One region of the Cupriavidus sp. H19C3 genome, then DNA from elsewhere that is predicted to be linked to it. Evidence: riboswitches for the same ligand, from Rfam matches in the RefSeq annotation. Region 1 holds a riboswitch; the other holds the start of a gene.

Region 1 (9,907 bases):
CTGCTGCCGCAGGTCGCCTGCCCGACGCTGGTGCTGCATGCGGTTGCCGATGCGCGCGTGCCGTTCGACGAGGGCCGCCTGATCGCGAGCATGATCCCGCGCGCGCATTTCGTGCCGCTGGAGAGCGGCAACCATCTGCTGCTCGAAGACGAGCCCGCGTGGGACCGCTGGCTCGAGGAGGTGCGCGCGTTCCTGCCGGCGTCGCAGCCGGTGGCGGACCCGGCCTTCACCACGCTGACGCGGCGCGAACGCGATATCGTGGTGCTGATCGCGCAAGGGCGCGACAACGCGCAGATCGCCGCGCACCTGGGGCTGTGCGAGAAGACCGTGCGCAATCACATCACGAGCATCTTCTCCAAGCTCGAAGTGGAGAACCGTTCGCAGGCGATCGTGCTCGCGCGCGAGGCCGGTTTCGACCGGCCCCGCGCGTGACGCACGGGCACGTTTGCCTCGGCGTCCCGGGTCACCGACGCGAGCTCAGGCCGCGTGCCGCCATGCCGTCGGCGTGACCGGCGCGGGCAGGGCACCGCTGAACGCGAAGTCCACTTCGGGCACACGCCCGCTGATCAGTTCGGCAATGGCACGTCCCGATCCGCACCCGTGCGTCCATCCCAGCGTGCCGTGGCCCGTGTTGAGCCAGAGCCCGTCCACGCCGCTCGCGCCGATGTACGGCACATTGCCCGGCGTGGCGGGCCGCAGGCCGGTCCAGTAGCTGGCGAGCTCGGGCCGGCTCATGCCTGGAAAGATGTCGAGCGTGCGGCGGACGATGGCTTCGCAACGCACCGGATTGAGCGCCATGCCATAGCCGTTCAGCTCCGCCGTGCCCGCAATGCGCAGGCGGTCGCCAAAGCGCGAGAACACCAGTTTGTACTCGTCGTCGGTCAGGCTGACCGTCGGCGCGCGCGCGGGGTCGAGCACCGGCAGCGTGGCCGAGTAACCCTTGGCCGGATAGATATCGAGCTTGACGCCGAGCGGACGGGCAAGCATCGGACTGAAGCTGCCGAGCGCGAGCACGTAGGCATCGGCGCGCGCAATCTGGTAGCCGCCGGTTTCGTCGGCAAACTCCACGCCGCGCATGCGGCCGCCTTCGGCATGCAGCTTCTGCACGCGTACGCCATAGCGGAAGCGCACGCCATGGGCCTCGCACAAGGCCGCAAGCCGCGTGGTAAAGCGGTGCACATCGCCGGACTCGTCCTGGCTCGTGTAGGTGGCGCCGGCCAGGCGCGGCGCGATCGAGGCCAGGGCGGGTTCGAGCCGGACCACTTCGTCCGGGCCGACCACGCGCCGCTCGCAACCGAGTTCGCGCATGATGCGCGCCGGCTCGATGGCGGCATCGAATTCCTTCTGGCTGGTATAGAAATGCAGGATGCCGCGCGTGAGCTGGTCGTACTCGATGCCGGTCTCCTGCCGCAATGCCTGCAGGCTGGCGCGGCTATAGGTGCCCAGGTTGAGGATCTGGATCATGTTGTGCGTGGAGCGGCGCGCCGCGCATTCGCGCAGGAACTTGAGGCCCCACGACCACTGTGCCGGATCGGCGCGCAGGCGGAACAGCAACGGCGCATCCTCGCGGCCGAGCCAGCGCAGGAGCTTCCACGGCGCGGCCGGATTGGCCCAGGGTTCGGCGTGGCTGACGGAGATCTGTCCGCCGTTGCCGAAACTGGTCTCGCGCGCCGCGCCGTTGTTGCGCTCGAGGACCGTGACTTCATGCCCGGCCTTGGCCAGGTACCACGCCGAGGCGACGCCGATCACGCCCGCCCCCATAACGATGACTTTCATTTCTCAGGCTCCGGAAAGTAAAGGGGGCAGGCGGATCATCATGATCCGCCTGCCCCCACTGTCCTTTTGCCTGAGAGATTCGCCATGCCAGCCGCGCGTTGCATGCGCGGACCGGCGCTGGCTTGCCCCTTCGGCGGCTGCCTCGCCGGGTGATGCCGGCCTGTTGATCTGCCGGCGTGCCCACGCGTGCAACGCTCTCCAGTTTGTCGGTCTAGTCCGTCGATCCAGTCTTCGCACATGGGGTGTCTGGCACCCGTGCACCTGAGCGTTCCGAGGGTTACGCCTTCGGTACGGTCGCCGCAAGGGCGCACCGTTCTCCTGGATGGCGCGACAGTAACACGCGTGCATGGCATTCCGCAAGGCACGGGCGCGGCATGCCGGTGCCCGCGTCCCGATGGACTACGCTGGGTAGTGCGCGGGCAACCGGTGCACGCGCCCCCTCTTGCCACGCCCGACACGATGCCTGCACGGCGACTGCGATCGCGTCGGACGGAAAGGACTTCCCATGGCCTCATCTACCACCCCGGCGTCCGCCAACCCGGCGCCCACCGATCTCACCGCGCTCAAGGGCCGCCAGCAGGCCGCATGGGCCAGCGGCGACTATGCGGTGATCGGCACCACGCTGCAACTCGTGGGCGAGCAACTGGCGGAAGCCTGCGATCTGCGCTGGGACGAAGCGGTACTGGACGTGGCCGCCGGCAACGGCAACGCCACGCTGGCGGCCGCTCGCCGCGGCTGCAAGGTGACCTCGACCGATTACGTGGGCACCTTGCTCGAGCGTGGCGCCGAGCGTGCCCGCGCGGAACGCTTCGACGTGACCTTCCGGCAGGCGGATGCCGAGGCCCTGCCATTCGACGATGGCAGCTTCGACGCCGTGCTATCCACCTTTGGCGTGATGTTCGCGCCCGACCAGAAGCAATGCGCGGCGGAAATGGCGCGCGTGTGCCGACCCGGCGGCCGCATCGGCCTGGCCAACTGGACGCCGCAGGGATTCGTCGGGCAGATGTTCAAGGCGCTCGGTGCGTATGTGCCACCGCCGCCCGACGTCGCGCCACCGTCCAGGTGGGGCGTGGAGGAACATCTGCACACACTGTTCGATCCTCATGGCGTGACTATCGCGGTCACGCCTCGCATGTTCCGCTTCCGCTACCGGTCGCCCGCGCATTTCATCGAGGTATTCCGCACCTGGTACGGCCCCGTGCACAAGGCCTTCGCCGCGTTGCCACCCGACCGTGCCGATGCGCTCACGCGCGACCTCACCGATCTCCTCGACAGCCTCAACGTGGCCGGCAGCGAGGCCATGGTGGTGCCCAGCGAATACCTGGAGGTGGTCATCACCCGGCACTAGCTGCGGTCGGGCGCGCGGGGCGGGCGGCGCCGCGCTTTGCCCGCACCTCCGCCCGCGCTTCCGCCCCGTGCCCGGAGCCTTCTTGCAAAGCGCGCTTGACATACAGATCTGTCTACTCCAGACTAGTAGACAGATCTGTATCATTTTGGCCGGATGTGGCCGCCGGTGCAGATCGTGGTTGTCGTGCAATTTGTTCCAGATCCGATTTCCCTGACCCATCCTTGAGGAGCCCTGTCATGTCGAATTCCCCCGAAGTCCGTCCGCCGGTCCCGCCGTTTACCCGTGAAAGCGCTATCGCCAAGGTACGCGGCGCGGAGGATGGCTGGAACAGCCGCGATCCGCAGCGCGTATCGCTGGCCTATACCGTCGACAGCGCGTGGCGCAATCGGGCCGAGTTCGTCAACGGTCGTCCGCAGATCGTGGAATTCCTCACGCGCAAATGGAACAAGGAACTCGACTACCGCCTGATCAAGGAGCTGTGGGCGTACGAAGGCAATCGCATCGCGGTGCGCTACGCCTACGAATGGCATGACGACTCTGGCCACTGGTTCCGCTCCTATGGCAACGAGAACTGGGAGTTCGACGAGAACGGTCTGATGCAGCGCCGCTTTGCCTGCATTAACGATATGCCGATCAAGGAATCGGAGCGCAAGTTCCATTGGCCGCTGGGCCGGCGTCCCGACGATCATCCGGGGCTGAGCGACCTCGGCCTGTAAGGGAACGCGCCCACGGGACACGCCCACAGGACACGCAATTGGCCACGTCGGGCGTCGGCGTGGCAGCATGGAGGGACGGCTGCGGCCGTCCCTTTTTCGTTGGTGGCGGCGATCCCGGGTTATCGGGCCGATATAGGAACTATCAATCGGTCGCTTTGAAACGATGAATTGTACAGACGTGCCTGGCGCCGACAGAATGAGGCCTTCGCTGCAGGACGTGGCGACAAGATAACCCGACGCTCTGAACTGCCTTACCTTACTTACTGTTTATTTCTGGAGTCATACCGATGCTGCAATCCCGTGAAGGCCAACGCGTACCCAACGTGACGTTCCGTGTTCGCGAGAACAACGAATGGAAGGACGTGACCACGAGCGAGCTGTTCGCTGGCAAGACCGTGGCCCTGTTCTCGCTGCCGGGCGCCTTTACGCCGACCTGCTCGTCCACCCACCTGCCGCGCTATAACGAGCTGGCCCCGGTGTTTGCCAAGCACGGCGTGGACGCGATCCTGTGCGTATCGGTGAACGACACCTTCGTGATGAACGAATGGGCCAAGGACCAGGAGTCCGAAAACATCGTGATGATCCCTGACGGCAACGGCGAGTTCACCGATGGCATGGGCATGCTGGTCGACAAGGCCGACCTTGGCTTCGGCAAGCGCAGCTGGCGCTATTCGATGCTGGTCAAGGATGGCGTGGTCGACAAGATGTTCATCGAGCCGGAAGAGCCGGGCGACCCGTTCAAGGTGTCCGATGCCGACACGATGCTGGCCTACATCGCCCCGGACGCCCGCAAGCCGGACCAGGTGGTGGTGTTCTCCAAGGTGGGCTGCTCGTTCTGTGCCAAGGCCAAGCAACTGCTGTCGGACCACGGCTACGAGTACATCGACGTGCCGCTGGAGCACAAGGTCCGGGGCAAGGTGCTGGGCGCCATCTCCGGCAACATGACCGCACCGCAGGTCTTCATCAACGGCAAGCTGATCGGCGGCGCCGAAGCCGTCGAGCAGTACCTCAAGGCCGCCTGACCGGCCCCGTTCCTTCCTGAAACCGCAGTTACCGCCTGCGCGGTCCGGCACTTGCCGGACCCGTTGGCACCGGCTTGCCCAAAAAAACGCAATCACCAGGAATCGTCATGCAGACCACCATTCAAACCGACGTCGCCGTGATCGGCGCCGGCACCGCGGGCCTCGCTGCATACCGCGCCGCGATTGCGGCCGGCATGCGCGCCGTGATCATCGAAGGCGGCCCCTATGGCACCACCTGCGCCCGCGTGGGCTGCATGCCGTCCAAGCTGCTGATTGCCGCCGCCGAGGCCGCCCATGAAGCGCGCCATACCGCCGCCTTCGGCGTGCATGTGGATGGTGCGGTGCGCATCGAGGGCCGCGAGGTGATGGCCCGGGTGCGCGGCGAGCGCGACCGCTTTGTCGGTTTTGTGGTGCGCGGTGTGGAGTCGATTCCGGCCGCGGATCGCCTGCGCGGGTATGCCACATTTATCGACGACACCACGCTGGGCGTGGGCGACGACACCATCGTGCAGGCCAGCCGCGTGGTGATCGCTACCGGCTCCACGCCGGCGGTGCCGCCGGCCCTGACCGCCTTCGGCGATCGCCTGATCGTCAACGACGATGTGTTTGCATGGGAGGACCTGCCTGCCAGCGTGGCCGTGTTCGGCCCGGGCGTGATCGGCCTCGAACTCGGCCAGGCGTTGCATCGCCTCGGCGTGCGGGTACGCGTATTCGGCCTCGGCGGCGCGGTGGGACCGCTCTCGGATCCGGCCATCCGTGCCTATGCCGCGCAGACCTTCAATGCCGAATTCCCGCTCGATACCGATGCCAAGGTGCTGGACATGCGCCGCGAGGGCGACGAAGCGGTCCTCACCTTTGTCGATGCCGCGAGCGGCGATACCGTGACGGAGCGCTTTGCATACGTGCTGGCCGCCACCGGCCGCCGCCCCAACGTGGCCCGGCTCGGGCTCGAGAACACCAGCCTGCGGCTCGACATGCGCGGCGTGCCGGTGTTCGATGCGGAAACCCTGCAATGCGGTGATGCCCCCGTGTTTATCGCCGGGGACGCCAACAATATCCTGCCGCTGCTGCACGAGGCCGCCGATGAGGGCCGTCTGGCCGGCGAAAACGCGGCGGCGTGGCCCAACCTCAAGTCGCTGTCGCGCCGTGCGCCGCTGGCCGTGGTGTTCTCCGATCCGCAGATCGCGATGGTCGGCAAGCGCCACGCCGATCTCGACACCGGCACCTTCGTCACCGGCGCGGTCAGCTTCGAGGACCAGGGCCGCAGCCGCGTCATGCTGAAGAACCGGGGCCTGATGCATGTCTATGCGGATATCGATTCGGGCCGCTTCCTCGGCGCCGAATGGACCGGCCCGCGCGCCGAGAATATCGCGCACCTGCTGGCATGGTCGTATCAGCAAGGCCTGACGATCGCCCAGATGCTGGCCATGCCGTTCTACCACCCGGTGGTGGAAGAAGGCCTGCGCACTGCGCTGCGCGATGCCGAGACCCGGCTGGCCGAGGCCCGCGCGGCACGCGGCGAGGTCAAGCTGGCCGCCTGATTTTCCTTGTTGTTCCTCTGTCACCAGGGGTCTGGTGGAGGCCGGGCGCACAGCTGTCGTAGGCGCGTCCGGCCTTCTTTTTTTTTATGGGGAGAAGGTCCGGTCGGCGGTCAGCTTCTGGAGGGCGGCAGGTTTCCGCCGGTGCTTTCCAGAATCTTGCCGCCTTCATCGACAGCGTTGATGCATTCAAAATAGAATTCCCGGAAACGCTTCGTTGCAAAAATGAAATGAGCAAGTTTCCGGATTTCGAAGGCATCGCGATGTTCGCCAAGGTGGCGGAGGAAGGCTCGTTTGCCGCCGCCGCGCGCACCATGGGCGTATCGGTGCCGACCGTGTCGCGGGCGGTGGCGCGGCTGGAGGAGCGGCTCGGCGGGCGCTTGCTCAATCGCACCTCGCGCCAGTTGTCGCTGACCGAGTTTGGCGCCAGCGTTGCCAACAAGGCGGGCGAGATCTTCCGCCAGGCTGAAGAACTGGAGAGCGAGGCGATGGAGCTGTCGGTCAGCCCGCGCGGCCTCGTGCGACTAGCGGTGCCGATGGCGTTCGGCATGCGCTGGGTCGCGCCGCTGCTGCCCAAGCTGTTCGTGCGCTACCCGGAACTGTCGGTCGACCTGCATCTCTCGGATGCGACCGTCGACCTGATTGCGGACGGTTTCGACGCCGCCTTGCGCATTGCCGTTCTGCCCGATTCGTCGCTGGTCGCGCGGCAGCTGTGCTCGGTCACGCAGTACCTCGTCGCGTCCCCGGCCTATCTGGCGCGGCACGGACGCCCGCAGCACCCGCGCGAGCTGGCTGACCGCGCGTGCCTGAGCTACGCCTATCGCGCCCGCACCCAGGAATGGAAATTTACCCACGACGATGGCACCCAGGAAAGCGTGCTGCCGCGCGGTCCGCTGCGCGTGACCAACTCGGAAGCGATGATTCCCGTGCTGCTGGAGGGGCTGGCCATCTCGGAGCTGCCCGAGTTCATTGCCAGCGAATACCTCGTCGATGGCCGCCTGGAGCGCATCCTGCCGCAGTGGCACATGGCGCGCGGTGGCCTGTATTTCGTGACACCGTCGGCGCGCGCCCGACCCGCCAAGATCCGTGCGCTGTCCGACTTCTTTGCCGAGCACCTGAACCGTCCCGCCTGGCAATGGCCATGAGGGCGGACAAAGCCGACGCACAAAGCCGACTCACAAGGCGGACGGACAACGCGCGGACGGACAGCGCGGAACCGGATTGATTGGTAGACAGATCTGTCTCCTATAATGGCGATTATCTACCGTATACCGAGCACTGCCATGGCCACGCTTTCGGCACGAGACCGTATTCTCGACACCGCCGCCCGTCTGTTCTACCGCGATGGTTATCGCGCCACCGGGGTTGACAGGATCATCGCCGAGTCGGGCGTGGCCAAGATGTCGCTGTACCGGCATTTCCCGTCCAAGAACGACCTGATCGCCGCCTACCTGGAGCGCCGGCACGACTTCTGGATGCACTGGTTCGAGGGCGCGGTCCGGCGCCAGCTCGAACAGCGCCGCAACCTCGACGTGCTGGCCGATGCGCTGGCGGAATGGTTTACCAGCGACGACTACCGCGGCTGCTCGTTTATCAATGTGGTGGCCGAAGCGGGCGGCGGCGCGGGCGACGATCCGCGGCTGGTCGAGCACGCGGTGTCGCACAAGGCGTCGCTGGAAGACTTCCTGACGCAGCTGGCGCGCGATCTCGGCCTGGCCGCGCCGCAGGCGGTCGCTGCCGAAGCCATGCTGTGCGTGGAGGGAATGATCGTGCGCTACCAGATGCACGCCGACCCGGAGGTCATCGCGGCCGGGCGGCGCCTGCTCGGCCGCCTGCATGCCGATGCCGCGCGTGGCGCGGCGCACTAGCCCGAGGCTCGGGCACGTCAGGGCAAGCCGAGCTCAGGGCACGATCGTGAGGAACAGGTAGGCCGCGAATATCACGAGATGGACCACGCCCTGCAGGATGGTGGTGCGTCCCATGCCGAGCGTCAGCGACGCCACGATCACGGTCAGGAACAGCAGCACCATCTCCTTGGGCCCGAGCCCGAGTTCGAGCGGCCGGCCGATCGTGATGAACACGGCCGCGACGGTCGGAATCGTGAGGCCGATACTGGCCAGCGCGGAACCCAGTGCCAGGTTGAGGCTGGTCTGCAGCCGGTCGGTGCGGGCCGCGCGCAGGGCGGCCAGTCCTTCCGGCAACAGCACCAGCGCGGCGATGACCACGCCGACCACGGCCACCGGCATGCCCGCGTTGAGGACCGCCGCCTCCACCGAAGGGGACAGCAGCTTGGCCAGCGCCACCACCGCCACCAGCGCGACGATCAGCAGGACGCCGCTGGCCGCGGCCACCCGTCCCGGCGGCGGCGGCGCGTGCTCGTTCTCGTCGGTGGTGCCTTCCACCAGAAAATAGTCGCGGTGGCGCACGGTCTGCACGAAGACAAAGCAGCCATACAGCACCAGCGACATGGCGCCGGAAAACGCCAGTTGCGACGACGACAGGACCGGGCCCGGCGTGGTGCTGGTGAAATTGGGCAGCACCATGGTCAGCACCAGCAGCGCCACCAGCACCGCCATGGCGGCATTGGCGCCCGGCGCCTGGAAGGCCTGCTCACGATGATGGAGCGCGCCGACGAACAGGCAGAGGCCGACAATGCCATTGCAGATGATCATGACGGCGGCGAACACCGTATCGCGTGCCAGCCCCGCTTTTTCCGGGCCGGCCGACAGCATCACCGAGACGATCAGCGCGACCTCGATCACCGTGACCGCAATCGCCAGCACCAGCGTCCCGAACGGTTCGCCGACCTTGTGCGCGACCACCTCGGCGTGATGCACGCCGGCAAACACGGCACCGGCGAGCGCCAGTGCCATGAGCGCGATGATCCAGCCCTGGCCCGGCATGGCAATGCCGAGACCGAACGCGATCCAGGCGGCGAGGGGGCACCAGATCGTCCAGTGCGGCAGTTTGTTCGAAGTCGCCATGCGTTGTTTTCCTTGTTCTGGTGTCATCCGAGGCGGCTGTGCCTTGCACCGGCCATACCGCATTGTGCAATAGATGACCATGGGCGGGTAGGGCAGGTTCAATCCGAGAACGGAATGGGCGCGCCCTGGATCTTGGGGGCGGGCGCAGCGGCCATGGCATCGGCCGGGTAGAGCCGCAGGAAGGTGCGGGCCATCTCGGGGTCGCGGCAGCCGAGCCAGTCGTCCCACTGGTCGCGCGGCACGATCACGAGGCCGCGCTTCTCGTCGCCGGGTTTGTGAAAGCGCGAGAGCACGGCGTGGTCGCCGGCATGGATCGTGAGCATGGTGAACGAGCACAGGCCATCCGGCCAGTCGCGCCACAGGCCGGCCACCGCGAACGCTTCGGCATCGGGCAGCCATACGCGCCATCGCACCGGCTTGCCCGGCGCCGCGGGTGTGCCGCTTTCCGGGTAGGCGAATTCATAGAACGCCGACAGCGGCACCAGGCAGCGCTGGCCCTGCCGCCATGCGCGCGAGAACGCGG
Region 2 (9,907 bases), on a different replicon from region 1:
AAAGCGCAGCTCGTGCCCCGCCACGGCGGCCGGCCGCTTGCTGTCGGCGCGGCTGCGGCGCAGCACGGTGTGGATGCGCGCCACCAGCTCGCGCATCTCGAACGGTTTGGTGACGTAGTCGTCGGCGCCGACTTCAAGGCCCACCACACGGTCGGCAAGCTCGGCGCGCGCGGTCAGCATGATGACCGGCGTATCGCCATGCTCGCGCAGTTCGCGGCACAACGTGAGGCCGTTCTCGCCGGGCAGCGACAGATCGAGAATCACCAGGTCGTACGCGTTCTGGCTCATCGCCGACCGCATCGCCACGCCCCCCTCGGCACCGTCGGCCTCCATGCCGAAGGTGGCGAGATATTCGGCCAGCATGGCGCGAATCTGGGGATCGTCGTCGACGATCAGCAGGCGGATGGGAAGCGAGGGGGAGAGTTCCATGGCAAGTCGAGATGGCGGGCCGGGCCAGGGGCGCTTCAGGTGGGTCGCGGTGCCGGCGAATCACTGTACCAGTTTGCCAGTGACGTGCCGAGAGCGTTTTGTATCAGCGTCGACACGTGATGCCCACGCCATGCCTTGGCGGCCACCGGCGGGCGGTCCGGAAAAAAAGCGCCCCCGGTGCTGCCGCGCCGGGAGCGTTCAACAGGGAAGAAGCCAGGCTCGCATGCCTGGCCGCACCGCAACCGAAGGGCGAGCGCGGTGCGACACAAGACGCCGAGACGTCTCGCGCACCGCCATCCTAGGCGGGCGCGCGTAACGGGTCTTGTCCGGCTTGTATCGGATGTATTGCACGGTGCCGGGGCGCCGCCCGGCGCCGGACCAGCTCTCGCCGTCAGGTGTCGGCGTCAACTCTCGGCGTCAACTCTCGGCGGCGGCCGTCTTGCCGGCGTTGCCGAGCAGCGCCTTGAGGCCCGCGAGACGGTCCTTTGGGCTCATCGCCGGAGTCGCGTCGACCGGGGCCGGCGCTTCTTCGAGCTTCATCTCGGCGATAAAGCGCGACGGCTCGCAGGAATAGGTCTCGCGCGCACGCTTGCGCTTCTTGCACCAGCTGATCTGCAGGCTGCGTTGCGCGCGCGTAATGCCCACGTACATCAGGCGGCGCTCTTCCTCGATCTTGTCGTCGCCCAGGTCTTCGTCCTCGCGCGCGTGGGGCAGGATGCCCTCCTCCACGCCCACCAGGAACACGTGCGGATATTCGAGTCCCTTGGACGCATGCAGCGTGGACAGCCGCACCGCATCGGGATCTTCCTCGCGCCCTTCGAGCATGCTCATGAGGGCCACGGTCTGGGTGAGTTCGAGCAGGTTCTTGCCTTCGTCGCCAAAGCCGTCGGCATGGTCGAAGCCGGTCGCTTCGGCGCCATCGGCGGCTTCCGGCCTGGTGCCCTTGCGCTTGAGCCAGTCGAGGAATTCGAGCGTATTGGTCCAGCGCGACTGCGCCTGCCGCTCGTCGAAGGTGTCGTAGAGATACGCTTCGTAGTGGATACCTTCCATCAGGTCGTCGAGCACCTCGGTGGCCGGATCGCGTGCCGCGCGATCGGCCAGGCGCACCATCGACTCGCAGAACACGCGCAGCGGCTCCAGCTGGCGCGGCTGCAGCTTGCCCTCGATGCCGCCCATCATCGCGGCCTCGAACAGCGACACCCTGGCCTGGCCAGCAAAAGTGCCGAGCACTTCCAGCGTGGTATTGCCCACCCCGCGCCGGGGCGTGGTGATGGCGCGGATAAAGGCGGGATCGTCGTCGGGGTTGGCGATCAGGCGCAGGTACGCGCAGATGTCCTTGATCTCGGCCTTGTCGAAGAAGCTCTGGCCGCCGGACAGCACATAGGGAATGCGCTCGCGCCGCAGGATCTGCTCGAACAGGCGCGCCTGGTGATTGCCGCGATAGAGGATGGCGTAGTCGCGGAACTGCGCGCGCCGTTCGAACTTGTGTGCCGACAGGCGAAACACCACGGACTCGGCCTCGTGCTCCTCGTCGTTCATCGGGTGCACGGCAATCGGATCGCCCATGCCGTGTTCGCTCCAGAGCTTCTTGTCGAACAGCTTGGGATTGTTGGCGATGACCGCGTTGGCCGCCTCCAGGATGCGCACGGTCGAGCGGTAGTTCTGCTCGAGCTTGATGACCTTGAGGTCGGGGTAGTCGGTCTGCAGCAGGCGCAGGTTGTCGAGCGTGGCGCCGCGCCAGCCGTAGATGGCCTGGTCGTCGTCGCCCACCGCGGTGAATGCCGGCGCGCGCAGGTGCGAGCCACCGGCCAGCTGCTTGAGCAACTGGTACTGGCAGGCGTTGGTGTCCTGGTATTCGTCGACCAGGAAGTAGCGCAGCCGGTTCTGCCACTTGAGGCGCACGGTCTCGTCGCGCGCGAACAGCTCGGCCGGCAACCGGATCAGGTCGTCGAAGTCGACCGCCTGGTACGCATGCAGCGTGGCGACGTAGTTGCGGTAGACCAGCGCGGCCTGGTGCTCCTCGGCGCTGGCGGCCTGCGCGATCGCGGCCTCCGGATCGATCATGCCGTTCTTCCACAGCGAGATGGTGCTCTGCACGCTGCGGATCAGCTTCTTGTCGGTGGTGGCGAGCTGTTCCTGCACCAGGCCGAAGCAGTCGTCCGAATCCATGATCGAGAACTGTGGCTTGAGGCCGACGTGCTCGGCCTCCATGCGCAGGATCTGCACGCCCAGCGAGTGAAAAGTACAAACCGTGAGCTGCTTGAGCGGAATGCGCTTGCCCTCGCGCGTGGTCTTGCCCTCCATCAGCTTGGCGATGCGCTCCTGCATCTCCTTGGCCGCCTTGTTGGTAAAGGTCACGGCGGCGATATGGCGCGGCTCGAAGCCCTTGTCCTCGATCAGGTGCGCGATCTTTTGCGTGATCACACGCGTCTTGCCGGAGCCCGCGCCGGCCAGCACGAGGCACGGTCCGTCCAGGTAGCGGACGGCTTCGGATTGGGCGGCGTTGAGTCCGTGGGTCATGAGGCTAGAGGTGGCGAGGGGTAGGCGGCTGGGGCGCTGGCGCACCGAGGCACCGACGTGCGGCACCGGCTCGACGTGCCGGCTCAGGCACGTGCGAGAGCGATGCGGGGGCGGTGTGCAAAGCGGACGATGTTAACACGCGCGTCCCCGCCAATCGCCGCATGCACCGCTCCGCCGGCCCACCTGTTTCACGGAAGTAACAACTGCCAACGGGCGTAAGCAATGCGCAACCCGGGGCATGTTTGTTGCCTCTGAGGAGCACGAAGGCACGGGGCCCGCGTTGCCGGGCGCCCGCGCCGTCGACGAGTTCCACAACCTCAACAACCGATGGAGGCCATCATGAAGATCTCGAAGATCCTGTCCCGCGCCACGCTCGTGGGTGTCACCGTCACGATGTTCGCAGGCTGCGCGGACTGGACGCCGCGCCAGCGCAATACCGCAATCGGCGCCGGCGTCGGCGCGGCCGGCGGTGCCGTGCTGACCGACGGCAGTGCACTGGGCACGCTCGGCGGGGCAGCCGTCGGCGGCGTGGTGGGTAACGTCATTACCAAGGACAGGAAATAATTACCTCCAGGTGCCTTCCGGAGGCGTCACGCGCCCGGCCTGGCCGGCAGCCGGGGCGCAGGGAAGGCCCAGCCGACCGTTCCCTGGCGCGGCCGCGATGGCGCTCCCGGCGTTGACACGCCCTCCGCGCTCCCGTACATTCACGCGCATCCGTCCGGGAGAGCGCGCAGACTTGCGCCGCCGAAGGGGTATCACCCGAAAACTCTCAGGCACCATGGACCGGTCGGATCTGCATGCAACATGCACACGATGCATGCAGAACTCTGGAGAGCGACACCCGTCATAGCATCCGTGCATGATGAGCGTGTCCACCGAAGGGGCGCACGACGCGCACAGGCGCGTCGTAATCTCTCAGGTATCGAGGACAGAGGGGTCATCCGTCGCGGACGCTGCGAAAGCGTTCGCGACGGATGACCCCTTTATTGTTTTCGCGACCCGAACCACGCCGCCTCCGAGGACTCCATGACACTTCAGGCCACGCCCCTCAACGCCATTCACCGCGCCCTTGGCGCCCGCATGGTCGATTTTGGCGGCTGGGACATGCCCGTCAACTACGGCTCCCAGATCGAGGAACATCACGCCGTGCGCAGCGACGCCGGCATGTTCGACGTCTCCCACATGTGCGTGGTCGACCTGACCGGCGCCAATACCCGTACTTTCCTGCGCGGCCTGCTGGCCAATAACGTCGACAAGCTGCAGACGCCGGGCAAGGCCCTGTATTCCTGCATGCTCGACGAGAAAGGCGGCGTCATCGACGACCTGATCGTCTATTTCTTTGCCGAGGACCGCTTCCGCCTGGTGGTGAACGCCAGCACGGCGCTCGGCGATATCGAATGGATCCGCGCGCGCAATGCCGCCACCGGCAGCGATGTCACCATCACGCCGCGCCGCGGCGATGTGGCGCCGGCCGGCACCGACGCGCTCGCGATCGTCGCCGTGCAGGGCCCCAATGCGCGCAGCCGCGTGTACGCGGCCTTCCCCTCCACCCGCCCTGCCGACGCGCTCAAGCCGTTCAATGCGCTGGTGGTGCAGGACCCCGCCGTGGGCGAACTGATGGTCGCCCGCACCGGTTACACGGGCGAGGACGGTTTCGAACTGGTGGTACCCGCGGCCAACGTGGCCGCCATCTGGGAAAAGCTGGAGGCCGCCGGCGTGCGCCCGGCCGGCCTGGGCGCGCGCGACACGCTGCGCCTGGAAGCCGGCATGAACCTCTACGGCCAGGACATGGACATCCATACCTCGCCGCTCGACGCCGGCCTGGCCTGGACCGTCGATCTGCAAAGCGAGCGTGACTTCACCGGCAAGGCCGCGCTGCTGGCCGACGGCCAGCGCCAGACCTTTGCCGGGCTGATCCTGCGCGACAAGGGTGGCGTGCTGCGCGCGCACCAGAAGGTCATCACCCCCGCCGGCGACGGCGAGATCACCAGCGGCACCTTCAGCCCGTCGCTGTCGCTGTCTATCGCATTCGCACGGTTACCGAAGGAAGTCGCGATCGGCAGCGAGGTCCAGGTGGCCATTCGTGACCGCAAACTGACCGCAACTGTGGTTAAACTGCCGTTTGTGCGCAATGGCAAGGCACTCGTGAGCTGATGGTCCGCCCGGGCCCCGGCTCGCTAACCACGGTCACACCACGGTCACCAGACCCGCCCGCCGGCATGGCTGTCCGGCAGGCATCCAAGTCACCCAAGAACAGACACCACTGATTTCCGGAGAACCTTCATGAATTTCCCCGCTGACCTCAAGTACACCGAGTCGCATGAGTGGGTACGCGTCGAAGCCGACGGCACCCTGACCATCGGCATCACCGACCATGCGCAGGACGCGCTGGGCGACATCGTCTTCCTCGAGCTGCCCGAGGTGGGCCGTGCGGTCGGCGCGGGCGACGCGCTCGCCGTGGTGGAGTCGGTGAAGGCCGCTTCCGACATCTACGCGCCCGTGGCCGGCGAAGTGATCGCCGTGAACGAGGCTGCCACCGCCGCCCCCGAGAGCGTCAACGCCAACGCGTTCGACGCGTGGCTGTTCAAGCTCAAGCCGGCCAACGCCGACGACGTGAACGGCCTGATGAACGTCGACGCCTACAAGGCCAGCGTCGGCGCCTGACACTGACGCCGCGCCCCGCCGAGCCAGCGGGGCGCGCAACGATGAAGTACCTGGCAGCGCCGGCCGACCACCGGCACTGCCGCGACCAAGAGATTCCTTGCCATGAACGCCCCGCTGCCCATGAACGCCGCGCAATCCCGGCCCACGCTGGCCGACCTGGAGGCGCGCGACGCGTTCTCCACCCGCCATATCGGTCCCGATAACGCCGAACAGCAGCACATGCTGAAGGTGCTCGGCTACGACAGCCGCGCCGCGCTGATCGATGCCGTGATTCCCGCCGCCATCCGCCGCCGCGACGGCATGCCGCTGGGCGAATTCACCGCACCGCTGACCGAGGAAGCCGCGCTGGCCAAGCTGCGCGGGCTGGCAAGCAAGAACAAGGTATTCAAGAGCTTTATCGGCCAGGGCTACTACAACACGCTCACGCCGGGCGTGGTCCTGCGCAATATCTTCGAGAACCCGGCCTGGTACACCGCGTACACGCCGTACCAGCCGGAGATCTCGCAAGGCCGCCTGGAAGCCATGCTGAACTTCCAGCAGATGGTGACCGACCTGACCGGCCTCGATATCGCCAACGCGTCGATGCTCGACGAAGGCACCGCCGCGGCGGAAGCGATGACGCTGCTGCAACGCGTCAACAAGCATGCCTCCAATACCTTCTACGTGGCCGATGACGTCCTGCCGCAGACGCTGGAAGTGGTACGCACCCGCGCGCTGCCGCTCGGCATCGAGGTCAGGGTCGGCCCCGCCGCCGAAGCGGCCTCGGCGCATGCGTTCGGCGTGCTGCTGCAATATCCGGGCGTCAACGGCGATGTGACCGACTACCGCGCGATCGCCGACGCCGTGCACGCCGCGGGCGGCCTGGTGGTGGCCGCCGCCGACCTGCTGGCACTGACGCTGCTGGCCGCACCGGGCGAATGGGGCGCGGATGTGGCGGTCGGCAACTCGCAGCGCTTTGGCGTGCCGCTCGGCTTTGGCGGCCCGCACGCGGGCTACATGGCGGTCAAGGACGCGTTCAAGCGCTCGATGCCGGGCCGCCTGGTGGGCGTGACCATCGACGCGCAGGGCAACCGCGCCTACCGGCTTGCACTGCAGACGCGCGAGCAGCATATCCGCCGCGAGAAGGCCACCTCCAACATCTGTACCGCGCAGGTACTGCTGGCCGTGATGGCGTCGATGTATGCGGTCTACCATGGTCCGCAGGGCCTCAAGCGCATTGCGCAGCGCGTGCATCGCCTCACCGCCACGCTGGCCGCGGGCCTGAGGCAGCTCGGCCATACCCCGCTCAACCAGACCTTTTTCGATACGCTGACGCTCGATACCGGCTTCCAGACCGAAGCCATCCACGCCGCCGCCACGTCGCACGGCATCAACCTGCGTCATGCGGGCGGCACGCGCATCGGCATCTCGCTCGATGAAACCGCCACGCGCGAGGATGTGCTGACGCTGTGGGAGATCTTTGCGCACGGCAAGCCGCTGCCCGACTTCGATGCCATCGAGGCCGCTGCCGGCGCCGGCTATCCGGACACGCTCGCGCGTACCAGCGCGTACCTCACGCATCCGGTGTTCAACACGCACCATGCCGAGCATGAAATGCTGCGCTACCTGCGCATGCTGGCCGACAAGGACCTGGCGCTCGACCGCACCATGATTCCGCTCGGCTCGTGCACGATGAAGCTGAACGCCACCAGCGAAATGATCCCGGTCACCTGGCCCGAGTTCAGCCGCATCCATCCGTTTGCGCCGCTCGACCAGACCGTCGGCTATCGCGAGATGATCGACCAGCTCGAAGCCATGCTGTGCGCGGCCACCGGCTATGCCGCCGTGAGCCTGCAGCCGAATGCGGGCTCGCAGGGCGAATACGCGGGCCTGCTGATCATCCAGAAGTACCACGCGAGCCGGGGCGAGGCGCACCGCAATATCTGCCTGATTCCGTCGTCCGCGCATGGCACCAATCCCGCCTCGGCGCAGATGGCCGGCATGCAGGTGGTGGTGGTGGCCTGCGACGATAACGGCAACGTCGACCTTGCCGATCTCGAGAAGAAGGCGCAGCAGCACAGCAGCAACCTGGCCGCGATCATGATCACCTATCCGTCCACGCACGGCGTGTTCGAACAGGGCGTGCAGCAGATCTGCGAGATCGTGCACCGCCATGGCGGTCAGGTGTACGTGGACGGCGCCAATATGAACGCGATGGTGGGCACCGCCGCGCCGGGCCAGTTCGGTGGCGACGTGTCGCACCTCAACCTGCACAAGACCTTCTGCATTCCGCACGGCGGTGGCGGCCCCGGCGTGGGCCCGGTGGCGGTGGGCGCGCACCTCGCGGACTTCCTGCCCAACCAGGACAGCGTCGGCTATCGCCGCGACGACAACGGCATCGGCGGCGTGTCCGCGGCGCCGTTCGGCTCGGCCAGCATCCTGCCGATCTCGTGGATGTATATCGCCATGATGGGCTCTGACGGCCTGACCGCCGCCACCGAAAACGCCATCCTCGCCGCCAACTACGTGGCGCGCCGCCTGGCGCCGCATTATCCGGTGCTCTATACCGGCCAGCACGGCCTGGTGGCGCACGAGTGCATCCTGGACCTGCGCCCGCTGCAGAAGGACACCGGCATCAGCAACGAGGACGTGGCCAAGCGCCTGATGGACTACGGCTTCCATGCGCCGACCATGAGCTTCCCGGTGCCGGGCACGCTGATGATCGAGCCGACCGAGAGCGAATCGCTGCACGAACTCGACCGCTTTATCGACGCGATGATCGCGATCCGTGCCGAGATCGGCCGGGTGGCAGACGGCAGCTTCGATCGCGAGGACAACCCGCTCAGGCACGCGCCCCACACCGCCGCGGTGGTCACCGCCAACGAATGGACGCACGCCTATACCCGCGAGGAAGCCGCGTATCCGGTGGCCTCGCTGCGCACGCAGAAGTACTGGCCGCCGGTCGGCCGTGCCGACAACGTGTACGGCGACCGCAACCTGTTCTGCTCGTGCATTCCGATGAGCGCGTACGAGGAGTAAGCGCGGGCCGCCGGGGATGGCGGCCTGTCAGGCGCCGCCGGACACACAGCGGCGGTGCCGAAGCGCTATGCTGAGGAGGCGCCCATGTTCGCGGCGCATCCTGAGCGGAGACCTCGTCCATGTGGAACCTCGAAGCGCCCTGGTGGGAATTCGTCCTGCGCGGCCTGATCGTCTACGGCGCCCTGCTCGTGCTGATGCGATGGTCGGGCAAGCGCCAGATCGGCCAGCTCACCCCGTTCGACCTGATCCTGCTGCTGATCATTTCCAACGCGGTGCAGAACGCCATGAACGCCGGCGACAACTCGGTGGCGGCGGGCCTGATCCTCGCCGTCACGCTGTTCTCGGCCGACGTGGTGCTGGGCTACTTCACCTGGCGCAGCCGGCGCTTCGAGGCCTTCGTGGGCGGCAAGCCGCAGCTCCTGATTCACGAAGGCAAGATCTACGAGGACGTGATGCGGCGCGAGCGCATCAGCATGCATGAGCTGCACAAGGTGCTGCGGCGCGCCGGCTGCGAGCACATCGGCGACGTCCACTTTGCCGTCCTCGAAATCGACGGCACCGTCAGCGTGATCAAGCGCGAGGCGCCGCCGAGCGACAAACCGGCACCCGGCACGCTCTGGCGTGAGCCGGACAAGCCCGAGATCGACGCGCAGGTATAGAGCCCGCGCGCCATACTGGAGAGAGACCGTGGCCGTCAGTGTTTTCGATCTGTTCAAGGTAGGTATCGGCCCGTCGAGCTCGCACACCGTGGGACCGATGCGCGCCGCCCTGATGTTTGCGCAGGGCCTGGAGCGCGATGGCCTGCTGGCGCGCGTGGCTAACGTGCGCGTGGAGTTGTACGGCTCGCTCGGCGCCACCGGCAAGGGCCACGGTACCGACAAGGGTGTCATGCTCGGCCTGATGGGCGAGGCACCGGACACCATCGACCCCGACAGCATCGATGCCAGGCTCGCCGCGGTGCGGCAGGCGCGCACGATGGCGCTGCTGGGCACGCACACGGTGCCGTTTGTCGAGCGCGAACACATCGCGTTCTATCGGCGCGAGGCCCTGGCCGAGCATCCCAATGGCATGAAGTTCCACGCGTTCGACGCGGACGGCACGCCGTTGCGCGAGGCGCGCTACCTGTCGGTCGGCGGCGGCTTCGTGGTAACCGCGGGTGCGCCCAATACGCAGGTGCTGGCCGCCAGCCGGCAGTTGCCCCATCCGTTCACGAGCGGGCGCGCCATGCTCGACATGGCACGCGGCAGCGGCAAATCGATCGCGCGCCTGATGCTCG

The links. A riboswitch is a leader RNA that binds a small molecule or an ion and turns the genes downstream of it on or off. The one in region 1 is predicted to bind glycine.
Region 2: it holds a riboswitch for glycine, as region 1 does, so the genes downstream of both, gcvT (glycine cleavage system aminomethyltransferase GcvT) here and DFLDMN_RS22620 (D-amino acid dehydrogenase) in region 1, are expected to answer to the same signal.

The regions. Positions count from the first base shown of each region.
Region 1 is NZ_CP184986.1:689,953-699,859, forward strand. Features, by position in the region: gene DFLDMN_RS22615 (alpha/beta fold hydrolase) at 1-432, shown strand, start outside; gene DFLDMN_RS22620 (D-amino acid dehydrogenase) at 478-1,776, opposite strand; glycine riboswitch at 1,825-1,988, opposite strand; gene DFLDMN_RS22625 (class I SAM-dependent methyltransferase) at 2,282-3,124, shown strand; gene DFLDMN_RS22630 (DUF1348 family protein) at 3,361-3,840, shown strand; gene DFLDMN_RS22635 (glutathione peroxidase) at 4,128-4,862, shown strand; gene DFLDMN_RS22640 (dihydrolipoyl dehydrogenase) at 4,970-6,403, shown strand; gene DFLDMN_RS22645 (LysR family transcriptional regulator) at 6,631-7,545, shown strand; gene DFLDMN_RS22650 (TetR/AcrR family transcriptional regulator) at 7,684-8,268, shown strand; gene DFLDMN_RS22655 (calcium:proton antiporter) at 8,302-9,384, opposite strand; gene DFLDMN_RS22660 (SOS response-associated peptidase) at 9,483-9,907, opposite strand, start outside.
Region 2 is NZ_CP184985.1:2,838,007-2,847,913, reverse strand. Features, by position in the region: gene DFLDMN_RS13105 (response regulator) at 1-429, opposite strand, end outside; gene DFLDMN_RS13100 (UvrD-helicase domain-containing protein) at 847-2,949, opposite strand; gene DFLDMN_RS13095 (YMGG-like glycine zipper-containing protein) at 3,289-3,513, shown strand; glycine riboswitch at 3,659-3,745, shown strand; glycine riboswitch at 3,767-3,891, shown strand; gene gcvT (glycine cleavage system aminomethyltransferase GcvT) at 3,976-5,103, shown strand; gene gcvH (glycine cleavage system protein GcvH) at 5,233-5,613, shown strand; gene gcvP (aminomethyl-transferring glycine dehydrogenase) at 5,716-8,631, shown strand; gene DFLDMN_RS13075 (DUF421 domain-containing protein) at 8,751-9,290, shown strand; gene DFLDMN_RS13070 (L-serine ammonia-lyase) at 9,319-9,907, shown strand, end outside.